Regions from separate parts of the Streptomyces sp. NPDC055013 genome, predicted to be linked through region 2. Evidence: riboswitches for the same ligand, from Rfam matches in the RefSeq annotation. Region 2 holds a riboswitch; each other region holds the start of a gene.
The links. A riboswitch is a leader RNA that binds a small molecule or an ion and turns the genes downstream of it on or off. The one in region 2 is predicted to bind cobalamin.

Region 1 (4,474 bases), on a different contig from region 2:
GGAGGTCGCCAACACGATCTCCAAAGGTCTCGTCGACGAGACCGGCATCCGTCCCGAGGTCATCTTCGCCGCGTTGGTCGGCGCGATCCTCTGGAATCTGCTGACCTGGCTGGTGGGCCTGCCCTCCAGCTCCTCGCACGCCCTGATGGGCGGTCTGATCGGCGCCACCATCGCCTCGGCCGGCGTCGGCGCGGTCCACGGCGACGCGCTCGTCACCAAGGTGCTGATCCCGGCGATCGCCGCCCCGCTGGTCGCGGGAATCGCCGCGCTGCTGGCCACCCGCCTGACCTACTCGCTCGGCAAGAAGGCCGACGGCGAGTCCGCCAAGAAGGGCTACCGCGCCGGCCAGATCGCCTCGGCCGGCCTGGTCTCCCTGGCCCACGGCACCAACGACGCGCAGAAGACCATGGGCATCATCACCCTCGCCCTGGTCGCCGGCGGCACCCTCGCGCCCGACTCCGACCCGCCCATGTGGGTCATCCTCTCCGCGGGCGTGGCCATCGCGCTCGGCACCTACCTCGGTGGCTGGCGCATCATCCGCACCATGGGCAAGGGCCTGACCGACCTTCAGCCGCAGCAGGGCTTCGCCGCCCAGACCAGCGCGGCCACCGTCATCCTGGCCTCCTCCCACCTCGGCTTCTCCCTGTCCACCACGCACTCCGTCTCCGGCGCGGTGATGGGCGCGGGCCTCGGCCGCAAGGGCGGCGTGGTCCGCTGGTCGACGGCGACCCGCATGTTCGTCGCCTGGGGCCTGACCCTCCCGGCCGCCGCACTGGTCGGCGCGATCGCGGAGTACGTGACGGGCTTCGGTGCCTGGGGCACGGCCGTCGTCGCGGTCTTCCTGGTCGCCTCCAGCGCCGCGATCTGGAAGATCTCCCGCCGCGAGGTCATCGACCACACCAACGTCAACGAGTCCGACGAGCCGGCCGGCGTGGTGACCACGGCCATGGCCGCCGTTACCCCGCCGCCCGCGGGCACGGCGACCGAGGAGCTCACGGCCACCATCCCGGCCCAGTCCTCGGAGCCGAAGCCTTCGAAGGCCTCCGTCTGACGCACCCGGTCATTCCAGTCACTCCCCCTCACTCACTCAAGAAAGCAGAAGCATGAAGATCGACTGGGCGGCACTCGGCTCCGTCTTCGGCGTCAGCCTCGTGGTGACCGTGGCCCTGGTGGGTCTGTTCACCCTCGGCATCGCGGGCCTGTCGCGACGCGAACGGGCCGTGGCGCAGGGCGACTCGGCCTCTCTCGCGGTCACGGGCGCGTACGCGTGCTTCGCGGCATGCGCGGCGGCAGTGGCGTACGGCATCTATCTGATCGTGGCCTGACGCACGACGCGCACCACCTGAAACACCCGAGGTGCGGGACGGATCACCGTCCCGCACCTCACTGCTGTGTGGGCCTTCGCACACTCTCCCTTCGCAGGTCAACGGCAAGTTGACGGCCGTTCCAACCCCGTGGTGGACTGCCGGAGCCATGTGCGGCGGCAGGAGAGGAAGCCGGTGTGAATCCGGCGCGGTCCCGCCACTGTCACCGGGGTAGATAGCCCCCGGGAGCCAGGAACTCTCACCGCCGATCTCGTCGAACCAGGGCGCGGACACCCTGAGTGAGGACATAACGCGATGCTCGCCTGCCGATCGACATGCAGAACCGGACCCTCGTCTGACTCGACGATCGGCTGACCCCGATGCGTGCCGATCGCGTCTTCGCGTACGGCGCCGCCGCCGGACTTCTCGGTGATCTGCTGCTCGGCGATCCTCGCCGGGGGCATCCGGTCGCCGTGTTCGGGCGGACCGCCGCCGCCGTGGAACGGGTCCTGTGGCGCGACCACCGCGCTTTCGGTGCGGTGCACACCGCTGTGTGCGCCGGTGGCGCCGTGGCGCTCGGTGCCGCCGCGGCTCGTCTCGCACGTACGTCCCCCGCCACCTCCGTCGCGCTGACCGGCGCCGCCACCTGGGCGGTCGTCGGGGGGACTTCGCTCGCCCGGGAGGCCCGGGTGATCGGGCAGGCACTGCAAGCGGGGGACGTCGAGGCGGCACGTGCCCGGCTGCCGCATCTGTGCGGGCGGGATCCGCAGGCACTGGACGCGGACGGGATCGCGCGGGCGGTCGTGGAGTCCGTCGCCGAGAACACCTCCGACGCGGTCGTGGGGGCGCTGGTGTGGGGCGCCGTGGCAGGCGTTCCCGGGCTGGTCGGGTTCCGGGCGGTGAACACGCTCGACGCCATGGTGGGGCACAAGTCGCCCAGGTACCGGCGCTACGGCTGGGCTTCGGCGAGGCTCGACGACGTGGCGGGGTGGCCGGGATCCCGGCTGACCGCCGTACTCGCCGCCGTCGCCGGGGGTGACCCCCGTGGGGCGGTACGAGCGTGGCGCGCCGATGCCGCCCAGCACCCGAGCCCCAACGCGGGGCCCGTGGAGGCCTCCTTCGCGGGGGCGCTCGGGGTCCGGCTGGGCGGGACGCTGTCGTACGGCGGACGGGTCGAGCACCGGCCCGTGCTGAACGGGGACGGGCGGGCCGTCGGCACGCAGGACATCGAACGGGCCGTACGGCTGTCGCAGCGCGTCGGCTGGCTGGCGCTCGGCGTCTGTGTCGCCGCGCGCCGCATCGCGAAGGGGCGTACCTCATGACGGGCGGTGGTCTCCTCGTCGCCGGCACGACGTCCGACGCCGGCAAAAGCGTCGTCACCGCCGGGATCTGCCGGTGGCTGGTGCGGCAGGGAGTGAAGGTCGCGCCGTTCAAGGCGCAGAACATGTCCCTCAACTCGTTCGTCACGCGTGAGGGCGCCGAGATCGGGCGGGCGCAGGCCATGCAGGCACAGGCGTGCCGGGTCGAGCCGACCGCGCTGATGAATCCCGTGCTGCTCAAGCCCGGTGGGGAGCAGAGCAGTCAGGTCGTGCTGCTGGGCAAGCCGGTGGGTGAGCTGAGCGCACGCGGCTATCACGGCGGGCGGCAGCAGCAGTTGCTGGGGACCGTGCTCGACTGTCTCGCCGAGTTGCGGGGCACGTATGACGCGGTGATCTGTGAGGGGGCCGGCTCTCCGGCCGAGATCAATCTGCGGCGGACCGACATCGTCAACATGGGGATCGCCCGCAACGCCGGGCTGCCCGTGCTGGTGGTGGGTGACATCGACCGCGGGGGCGTGTTCGCCTCCTTCTTCGGGACGGTCGCCCTCCTCTCGCCCGAGGATCAGGCGCTCGTCGCCGGATTCCTGGTGAACAAGTTCCGCGGCGACGTCAGCCTCCTGGAGCCGGGGATCGACATGCTGCACGGCCTCACCGGACGGCACACCTACGGCATCCTCCCCTTCCAGCACGGCCTGGGCATCGACGAGGAGGACGGGCTGCGGGTGTCCCTGCGCGGGACCGTCCGGGAGTCGAACGTCGCTCCGCCTCTCGGCGAGGACGTGCTGCGGATCGCCGTCTGTGCCGTGCCGCTCATGTCCAACTTCACCGACGTCGACGCCCTGGCCGCCGAACCCGGCGTCGTCGTGCGGTTCGTGGACCGGCCTGAGGAGCTGGCGGACGCCGATCTCGTCATCGTCCCGGGGACCCGGGGGACGGTCCGGGCGCTGGAGTGGCTGCGGGAGCGGGGGCTCGCGGAGGCCCTGAAGCGCAGGGTCGCCGAAGGCCGGCCCGTCCTCGGCATCTGCGGCGGCTTCCAGGTCCTCGGCGAGCACATCGAGGACGAGGTCGAGAGCCGGCGGGGCCATGTCGAGGGGCTCGGTGTGTTGCCCGTGCGGGTGCGGTTCGCCCGCGAGAAGACCCTCACCCGGCCGGAGGGAGAGGCCCTCGGCGCGCACGTCGCGGGGTACGAGATCCACCACGGGGTCGCCGAGATCCATGGCGGGGAAGCCTTCCTCGACGGCTGCCGGGTCGGCCAGACCTGGGGCACGCACTGGCACGGTTCGCTGGAGTCGGACGGTTTCCGGCGGGCCTTCCTGCGCGAGGTGGCCGCCGCCGCGGGCCGCCGCTTCGTGCCGGCCCCCGACACGTCGTTCGCCGCGCTGCGCGAGGAACAGCTCGACCGGCTCGGCGACCTGATCGAACAGCACGCTGACACGGACGCGCTCCGTCGGCTCATCGAGTCGGGCGCGCCGCAAGGACTGCCTTTCATTCCACCGGGAGCGCCCGCATGAGCACTGTGTTGTTGTTGTCGACCGCCGACACGGACCTGTTGGCGGCCAGGGCCGCTTCCGGTGCCTCGTACCGGATCGGCAATCCGACCCGCGTGGACGTCACCGAGGAACTGCCCGCGCTCATCGAGGGCTCGGACATCGCCGTCGTACGTCTGCTGGGCGGCAAGCGGGCCTGGGAGGACGGGCTCGCCGCGCTGAAGGCCTCGGGCATCCCGACGGTGCTGCTCGGCGGCGAGGCCGTCCCGGACGCGGAGTTGATGGCCGAGTCGTCCGTCCCGGCCGGTGTGGTGGCCGAGGCGCTGAGGTATCTCGTCGAGGGCGGGCCCGCCAACCTCACCGA
Region 2 (4,474 bases):
TGGGCGGCACGGCCCTTCGTGTGGAGCAGGACGGCGTCCTCGGTGCCGGTCATCCGAACGCCTCCGTCAGGCCGCGGGCCACGATGACACGCATGATCTCGTTGGTTCCTTCCAGGATCTGGTGGACCCGCAGGTCGCGGACGATCTTCTCGACGCCGTACTCGCTCAGGTAGCCGTAGCCGCCGTGCAGTTGGAGCGCCCCGTCGGCGACGGAGTACCCGGTGTCGGTGGCGAAGCGCTTGGCCATGGCGCACAGGTACGGCGCCTGCGGGTCCCCGTGATCCAGGGCCTGGGCGGCCTGTTGTACGAGGGCGCGGGCGGCGGCGAGTTCGGTCGCCATGTCGGCGAGGCGGAAGCGCAGGGCCTGCGCGTCTAGGAGGCGCGCTCCGAACGCCTCCCGGTCGGCGAGGTGGGACAGGCTGCGGTCGAGTGCGCTGCGGGCACCGCCCAGGGAGCAGGCGGCGATGCCGAGCCGGCCGCCGTTGAGGCCGTTCATCGCGATCCGGAAGCCGTGGCCCTCGGCGCCGAGCAGCCGGTCGGCGGGCAGACGTACCTCGTCGAGGATCACCTGACGGGTGGGCTGGGCGTTCCAGCCCATCTTGCGTTCGTTCGGCCCGAAGGAGAGACCGGCGTCGTCCTTGTCGACGACGAACGCGGAGACGCCGTCAGCGCCTTCGCCTCCGGTACGGGCCATCACGAGGTAGAGCTGGGAGACGCCCGCGCCGGAGATGAACTGCTTCACCCCCGTGAGCACCCAGTGATCGCCGTCGCGAACCGCACGCGTGGTGAGGGCGGCGGCGTCCGAGCCCGCTCCGGGTTCCGTGAGGCAGTAGCTGCCCAGGTCTTCCATGGCGCACAAGCGGGGCAGCCAGCGCTCGCGTTGCGCGGCGTCGCCGTAGTGGTCGATCATCCAGCCGACCATGTTGTGGATGGACAGGTAACCGGCGATGGAGGGGCAGCCGGCGGCCAGGGTCTCGAAGACGAGCACGCCGTCGGCGCGGGTGAGGCCGGAGCCGCCCGACTCCTCGCGGACGTAGACGCCGCCGAGGCCGAGCCCGGCGGCCTTGCGGAGCACGTCGACGGGGAAGTGCTTGTCACGGTCCCAGTCGAGGGCGTGCGGGGCGAGGTGGTCCTGGGCGAAGTCGAGGGTGGTCTCGACGAGGGCCTGCTGGTCCTCGGTGAGCAAGGTGCTGGTCATGTCGCTCAGCCCATCGTGGGGATCGTGAAGCTCGCGCCTTCCCTCAGGCCTGCGGGCCAGCGCGAGGTGACCGTCTTCGTGCGGGTGTAGAAGCGGATGGCGTCCGGGCCGTGCTGGTTGAGGTCGCCGAAGCCGGAGCGCTTCCAGCCACCGAAGGTGTGGTAGGCGACGGGAACCGGGATGGGCACGTTGACGCCGACCATGCCGGTGTTCACGCGCCGGGTGAAGTCGCGGGCCGTGTCGCCGTCCCGGGTGAAGATCGCGACGCCGTTGCCGTAGAGGTGCTCGCTGGGCAGGCGCAGGGCCTCCTCGTAGTCGGCGGCGCGGACGACGGACAGGACCGGCCCGAAGATCTCCTCCTGGTAGATGCGCATCGCGGGGGTGACCCGGTCGAAGAGGGAGGCACCGGCGAAGAAGCCGTTCTCGTGACCGGGAAGGACGAAGTTCCTTCCATCGACGACCAGTTCAGCGCCCTCCTCGACGCCGAGGTCGACGTAGGAGCGCACCCGGTCGAGCGCGTCCTGCCCGACAAGGGGCCCGAAGTCGGCCTCGGGGTCGTCGCTGCGGCCGATCCGCAGGCTGCCGATGCGCTCCTTGAGGCGGGCGACCAGCGCATCGGCGGTGTCCTCACCGACCGGCACGGCGACCGAGATCGCCATGCAGCGCTCACCCGCCGAGCCGTATCCGGCGCCGATGAGGGCGTCCACGGCCTGGTCGAGATCGGCGTCCGGCATGACGATCATGTGGTTCTTGGCACCGCCGAAGCACTGGGCGCGCTTGCCGTGGGCGGCTGCGGTGGCGTAGACGTGCGCGGCGATCGGCGTGGAGCCGACGAAGCCGAGGGCGGCGACACGGGGGTCTTCGAGCAGGGTGCCGACTGTCTCCCGGGCGCCGTTGACGACGTTGAGGACGCCGGGCGGCAGACCGGCCTCCAGGAACAACTCGGCCAGTCGCAGCGGGACGGACGGGGCGCGCTCCGACGGCTTGAGGATGAAGCCGTTTCCGCATGCCAGCGCCGGGGCGGCCTTCCACAGCGGGATCATCGCGGGGAAGTTGAACGGGGTGATGCCCGCGACCACGCCGAGAGGTGCGCGCAGGGAGTGGACGTCGATGCCGGTGCCGGCGTTGTCGGTGAACTCGCCCTTGAGGAGGTGCGGGATGCCGGCGGCGAACTCGACCACCTCCAGCCCGCGCTGGAGGTCACCGTGGGCGTCGGCGATGGTCTTGCCGTGCTCGGACGACAGCAGCCGGGCCAGCGCGTCCTTCTCCTGTTCGACGAGGTGGAGGAACCGGAGGAACACGCGGGCGCGGCGCTGCGGGTTCCACTCCCCCCACGCCTGTTGCGCCTGCGCCGCGTCGGCGATCGCCGCCTCGGTCTCGGCACGGGTGGCGAGGGGCACGTGGGCCTGGATCTCGCCGGTGTTGGGGTCGTACACATCGCCGAACGTCCCCGAGGTTCCCGGGGTGTGCTTGCCGCCGATGAAGTGGGTCAACTCACGCACGGGGGCGTGGTCTTGTACGCGGACCATGGGTGCCTGCTCTCGTCAGGTGATCCGGGATGGCGCGCGGCGCCACCGCACACGGACGCGGTGGCGTGTGTGCGGGAAGGCTGCGCGAGATCGCGTATGGCGAGGGGACCGTCAGGCTGTGACGGCCGGGCGCGCGACAAGCCGTCGGGCTGGTCGGGCGGGTCCGCCGGAGTCGTGGATGCACACCGGTGCCATGCGTGTCAGCTCCATCCTCGTGGACAACACGGAACATCCCACGGCCGGTATCCTGACTCCCGGATCAGCGCGCGCCGTCCGCCTTCCCGACATCCAGCTCGTCAGTGGCGTTCTGCTCGACGGCGTACTCCCCGGTCACAGTGGCGGGACCGCGCCGGATTCACACCGGCTTCCCTGCACCGCGGGCTTACCTCTCGAATATATAGTTGGACGTCCTAGTAAATCCAGTGTTGTGCGGACCTTGGCGGCCCGGGCGCGAAGTCCTCGAATCCTAGGGCTGATTGCACCCTGCGGGATGCTCTTCGTGCAACGTCCCGTCCGGTTCGGTCCCTTGCCCTTCAGGGTGGAGCAATGCCCCATAGCCCGGGCAGCGCGCCAGCAGATCGTGGTGGTGACCCACGTCCACGATCCGCCCCTCTTCGAGGAGTACGACGGTGTCAGCGGTGGCGAGCGTGGAGGGGCGGTGGGCGACGATGAGGGTCGTACGGCCGGCGCGGGCCGCGCGCAGGGCTTGGTCGACCTCCGCCTCGCTCTCCGCGTCCAGGTTGGAGACCGCCTCGTCGAGGACGAGGACCGGGGTGTCGGCAAGGAGGGCGCGGGCGATGGCGATGCGCTGGCGCTGGCCGCCGGAGAGGTGGCTGCCGCGTTCTCCGGCGAGGGTGTCGTAGCCGTCGGGGAGGTCGCGCGTGATGAAGTCGTGGGCGTGGGCGGCACGGGCCGCCTTCTCGACGTCGGCGTCGGTGGCGTCGGGACGGGCGAGGCGGATGTTGTCGCTGATCTTCAGGTTGAAGAGATAGGTGTCCTGGGGGACCGCGGCGACGAGGCGCCGGAGTTGGGGCAACGGCAGGGTGCGCAGGTCGTGGCCGCCGATGGTGATCGAACCGGCGGCCGGGTCCCAGTGACGCTGAAGGAGGGAGGCACAGGTGCTCTTTCCCGCGCCGGAGTGGCCCGCGAGGGCAACCGTGGTGCCGGCGGAGACGGTGAACGTGATGTCGCTGATCGCGTCCGGGAGTTGCGGGCGGTAGCGGAAGCGGACGCCGTCGAAGGCGACCGTGGCGTCGATGCGCTCCGTGGGTGCGGGTTCGTCGGTCGTCTGGTCGGTGACGTCCGGCTCGGCGGTGACGATCTCGGTGAGTCGCACGGCCGCGGCTCGGATGGCGGCGAGCTCGCGCCAGGTGTCGACGAGGGTCATCAGCGGGAGGAAGGCGAAGGCGCCGAGGACGGCCGCGACGGGGACCTGCTCGGTGCGCAGGCTGCCCGTGTCGACGAGGGCGAGCGCGGTGAGCAGCACGGCGATCAGGCCGATGGCGGCGATGGCGTCGCCTGCCGCCTTCTCGACGCCGCCGCGTGAGCGGTGGGCGGCGGTGGTGCGGCCGAGGCGTTCCGTGGCGGTGCGCAGGCGGTCGGCCTGGTGGTCCTGGCGGGCGAAGACCAGGGTCTCGGCGAGCCCTTGGACGGCGTCGACCGTTTCGGCGGCCGCCTCTCCGGTGGCCTCGCGCATCCGCCGGCCCTGCTCGGCGGAGCGGCGGCGCAGCCAGAACGGGACGGTGGC
Region 3 (4,474 bases), on a different contig from region 2:
CACCTTCCCGGCGGGCCCGGACCGTCGCCGCACGGCGGCGCGACAACAGCACCAGGGCCATGAGCAGTTCACGGCTGGGCCCGGGCGGCTGGAGCACATGCTCGACGAGCTCGCCGGCGCCCCGCTCGCCCAGCTGCCGCAGCACGCGATAGCCGAAGTAGGCCTGGATGATGCTGTGCGGGAAACGGACCTTGCGCTCGAAGCCCTCCACCAGTCCGAGCCTGTCCGCATTGCGTGCGATCCGGGCGAGGGCGGCGCGGCACTGGTCCATGTTGCCGCCGCGCAACCGCTTCCTCTCGTCCGGGCCGATCCGCCGGCACAGCACGTCCCAGATCTGCTGCCGGTGCCACTCGGAGAAGACGTTCCCGCGCCTGCCGTACCGGTCGAAGGCGCGTCCGCCGGCCCACAGGTGCTCGGCGCGGGCCTGCGCGCGTCGCATCGGACCGGGGTGGACGTCCGAGTCGAGCAGCTCTCCGAGGCCGACCTCCAGCTTGTCCTGGAGCAGTCCCAGACAGGCCAGGGCGGAGACCACTTCGAGGGCGTCGCGGCGTTCCTGCCGGCTCAGCGCGACGTCCCGGCGCAGCCTGCCCTGGCACAGCGCCTCGTCCCAGGTCTCCAGCAGCCACAGCCGCAGCATGCCGCGGTCGCGGCTGCGGGTGTTCATGTGCTGCGGGTCGTTGTCGGGCCGGTCGTGCTCCAGGGCGCCGTGGCGGTGCAGTTCGCGGGCGATCTGGAGGTAGACCGGCGACTCGGTCACCTCCGCCGTCTCCACGATCCAGTCCACGCGGCGTTCGTCCGTCTCCGGGACGCGTGCCTGGACGAACCGCAGGGCCTCCTCCTCGCTGAGCGGTTCCAGCTCCACGATCGCGGCCGGGGTGCTCTCCAGCGGGCTGTGCGGACGGGAGGCGATGACGAGGGGCAGCTTCTCCTCGTGGGCGCGCTCGATGGCCCGCCGGATGATGTTGTCCCGGTGCTGTTCGAGGCCGTCGCCGAGGAGAGCCTCCTCCAGTCCGTCGGCGATGACGACCGGTTTGTCGTCGGCCAGGAGTTGCTGCCAGACCCGCTCGGTCTTGCCGCGCGCGAGGATGCCCCGGGGTGCCTCTTCGGTGAAGCGCTGCTTGGCCATGCGTTCGAAGTTCAGGTCGGTGCCGCCGTTCGCGTCCCGCAGCCGGATCGGCACGGGTACGGCGTTCTGCTCCGCCAGCAGTTCCGTGAGGCGTACCAGGACGGCGGTCTTGCCCACACCGACGCCGCCGACCAGCAGATAGGGCCGGCGGGTGGCGCGCTCCCGCAGCCGTTCGGCGATGACCTGGGCGATCTCCTCGCGGCCCACGATCTCGGCGGTGTCCGGGCCTGCGGTGAGCACCAGTCGGTGGGGGTCGTCCCGTGCCTTGGCGAGATAGCGCCGCTTGGTCCAGCGGTACCACCAGAACAGAAAGAGTGTGGCGGCGATCGACGCGGCGAGCACCGGGCCGACGAAGCGCATGACCGTCTCGAATCCGGGGTTGCCCTGCCGCCACCGCTCGAAGCCGGTCGTGTTGCTCGAGATCAGGATGTACAGGCCCTCCACCACCCAGGCGAACAGGGCGAGCGCGGCCACCGTCCAGATGGCCCGGGTGACGTTGGTGTAGGTGAACCACCGGCGCCATTTCCTGGGGCGGGTGGTGCCGCCGCGGGCCTCCAGGCGGATCATCAGCCGGTGCCAGTGGCCCACGAACCCCTGCCTGACCCAGGTGCCCGCCCGTCTCGGAGCCAGCGTCGCCATCGGCGCGTCGCGCGGCCGCTTCTTGCCGGGCGGGCGACGCACGACCCTCGTCATCGTTCGTCTCCTTCCGAGAAGGACTCTCGAAACGGAGCGACCGCGGGGCGCCGACACCTATCTCCATGGAAGCACTCCCGGAACTCCCCGCAACCCGGCGGCCCCATGGCCGGCATGCGCGCCCCGGCGAGGGTCGAGATCCGGATACTCGCCGACATCACTCTCCTCACCTACAAGTTGACGCTCTGAAACCAGCACGACACAACATCTGGGGGTGGCGTGGCGGGTGAGCACAAGATGTATGCTCATGCTCGCTGTCGCCGCAGGGGAATCCGGTGCGAATCCGGAACTGTCCCGCAACGGTGTACTTGTGCATGTCTGTTCCCAGGACCGGCGTGCGCAGGAGTCAGTCCGAGGACCTGCCGACAGCGCGCCCGGCCACCCGGCCGGTGCGCCCGACGTCCGGGCCTCGTGGAATGGGCCGGTGGACGCGACGCCGTGTGCGCTCGTGTGCTGCCCCCTGCCCTCGCCGAGGCCCCCGTGCCGAGCGAGGGAGAGCCCCCACGTGACCATCGCGCCAGCAGACCCGGCCTCAGCCGTTCCTACCGTCCCCACGGACGAGGACGCTCCGGGAACCGCCTTGCTGCGGACCCTGACCGAGCTGACCGCCGACCTCGCCGACGCCGACCCCGGCCGGGTCGCCGCCGCCGCGCTGCGCGGCCGGTCCGCGTTCGCGGACGAGGCGGAGCTGCGCGAGCTGGCCACCGAGGCGGCGGCCGGCCTGATCTCCGAGGACCCCGCCTACAGCAGGCTCGCCGCCCGGCTGCTGACCCTCTCCATCGCCGCCGAGGCCGCCTCGCAGGGCGTGACGTCCTTCACCGGATCGGTCGCGGTCGGACACCGTGAGGGCCTCATCGCCGACCGGACCGCCGAGTTCGTGCGGCTGCACGCGGCCCGCCTCGACGCCCTGGTCGACACCGACGCCGACGACCGCTTCGGCTACTTCGGCCTGCGCACCCTGCACAGCCGGTACCTCCTGCGGCACCCCATCACCCGCAAGGTCGTCGAGACGCCCCAGCACTTCATGCTGCGCGTCGCCGCCGGTCTCGCCGAGGACGACACCGCCCGGTCGGTGGACGAAGTCTCCGCGCTCTACGGGCTCATGAGCCGCCTCGACTACCTCCCGTCCTCCCCCACCCTCTTCAACTCCGGCACCCGGCACCCCCAGATGTCGTCCTGCTACCTCCTCGACTCCCCCAAGGACGAGCTGGACTCCATCTACGACCGCTACCACCAGGTCGCCCGCCTCTCCAAGCACGCCGGCGGCATCGGGCTGTCGTACTCCCGTATCCGCTCCCGGGGTTCGCTGATCCGCGGCACCAACGGTCACTCCAACGGCATCGTCCCGTTCCTGAAGACCCTCGACGCCTCGGTCGCCGCGGTGAACCAGGGCGGCCGGCGCAAGGGCGCGGCCGCGGTGTACCTGGAGACCTGGCACTCCGACATCGAGGAGTTCCTGGAGCTGCGCGACAACACCGGTGAGGACGCCCGCCGTACGCACAACCTGAACCTCGCGCACTGGGTCCCGGACGAGTTCATGCGCCGGGTCAACGCCGACCAGCCGTGGTCGCTGTTCTCGCCGTCGGACGTGCCGGATCTCGTGGACCTGTGGGGCGACGAGTTCGACGCCGCGTACCGCAAGGCCGAGGCGGCCGGGCTCGCGAAGAAGACCATTCCCGCCCGTGACCTGTACGGCCGCATGATGCGCACCCTCGCGCAGACCGGCAACGGCTGGATGACCTTCAAGGACGCCGCCAACCGCACCGCCAACCAGACGGCCCTGCCGGGCCATGTCGTCCACTCCTCCAACCTCTGCACGGAGATCCTGGAGGTCACGGACGACGGGGAGACGGCGGTCTGCAACCTGGGGTCGGTCAACCTCGGCGCCTTCGTGAACACGATGACCGGCGACATCGACTGGGAGCGGCTCGACGCCACCGTCCGCACGGCCGTCACGTTCCTCGACCGGGTCGTCGACATCAACTTCTACCCGACCGAGCAGGCGGGCCGGTCGAACGCCAAGTGGCGGCCGGTCGGACTCGGCGCCATGGGCCTGCAGGACGTCTTCTTCAAACTGCGCCTGCCCTTCGACTCGGCCGAGGCGAAAGCCCTGTCGACCCGGATCGCCGAGCGCATCATGCTCGCCTCCTACGAGGCCTCCGCCGACCTCGCCGAGCGCAACGGACCGTTGCCGGCCTGGGAGAAGACCCGTACCGCCCGGGGTGTCCTGCACCCCGACCACTACGGTGTCGAGCTGACCTGGCCGGAGCGCTGGGCTGCCCTGCGCAGCCGTATCGCCACCACCGGCATGCGCAACTCCCTCCTCCTCGCCATCGCGCCCACCGCGACCATCGCGTCGATCGCCGGTGTCTACGAGTGCATCGAGCCGCAGGTCTCCAACCTGTTCAAGCGCGAGACGCTCTCCGGAGAGTTCCTCCAGGTCAACTCCTACCTGGTCAACGAGCTCAAGGAGCTCGGCGTCTGGGACGCCCGCACCCGTGAGGCGCTGCGCGAGGCGAACGGCTCGGTGCAGGAGTTCGCCTGGATCCCCGAGGACGTACGGCGGCTCTACCGCACGGCGTGGGAGATCCCGCAGCGCGGCCTGATCGACATGGCGGCGGCGCGGACCCCGTTCCTCGACCAGGCGCAGTCCCT

Region 1: linked by a shared signal. The riboswitch ahead of ACWGDB_RS29325 (cobalamin biosynthesis protein) and the one ahead of ACWGDB_RS07545 (CoA-acylating methylmalonate-semialdehyde dehydrogenase) in region 2 are both predicted to bind cobalamin.
Region 3: linked by a shared signal. The riboswitch ahead of ACWGDB_RS34570 (ribonucleoside-diphosphate reductase subunit alpha) and the one ahead of ACWGDB_RS07545 (CoA-acylating methylmalonate-semialdehyde dehydrogenase) in region 2 are both predicted to bind cobalamin.

Annotation. Positions count from the first base shown of each region.
Region 1 is NZ_JBSGVW010000028.1:76,473-80,946, reverse strand. Features, by position in the region: gene ACWGDB_RS29335 (anion permease) at 1-1,051, shown strand, start outside; gene ACWGDB_RS29330 (hypothetical protein) at 1,104-1,325, shown strand; cobalamin riboswitch at 1,442-1,582, shown strand; gene ACWGDB_RS29325 (cobalamin biosynthesis protein) at 1,685-2,626, shown strand; gene ACWGDB_RS29320 (cobyric acid synthase) at 2,623-4,134, shown strand; gene cobN (cobaltochelatase subunit CobN) at 4,131-4,474, shown strand, end outside.
Region 2 is NZ_JBSGVW010000004.1:271,044-275,517, forward strand. Features, by position in the region: gene ACWGDB_RS07535 (enoyl-CoA hydratase/isomerase family protein) at 1-53, opposite strand, end outside; gene ACWGDB_RS07540 (acyl-CoA dehydrogenase family protein) at 50-1,198, opposite strand; gene ACWGDB_RS07545 (CoA-acylating methylmalonate-semialdehyde dehydrogenase) at 1,204-2,727, opposite strand; cobalamin riboswitch at 2,948-3,121, opposite strand; gene ACWGDB_RS07550 (ABC transporter ATP-binding protein) at 3,194-4,474, opposite strand, start outside.
Region 3 is NZ_JBSGVW010000039.1:32,131-36,604, forward strand. Features, by position in the region: gene ACWGDB_RS34565 (ATP-binding protein) at 1-1,819, opposite strand, end outside; cobalamin riboswitch at 2,061-2,200, shown strand; gene ACWGDB_RS34570 (ribonucleoside-diphosphate reductase subunit alpha) at 2,325-4,474, shown strand, end outside.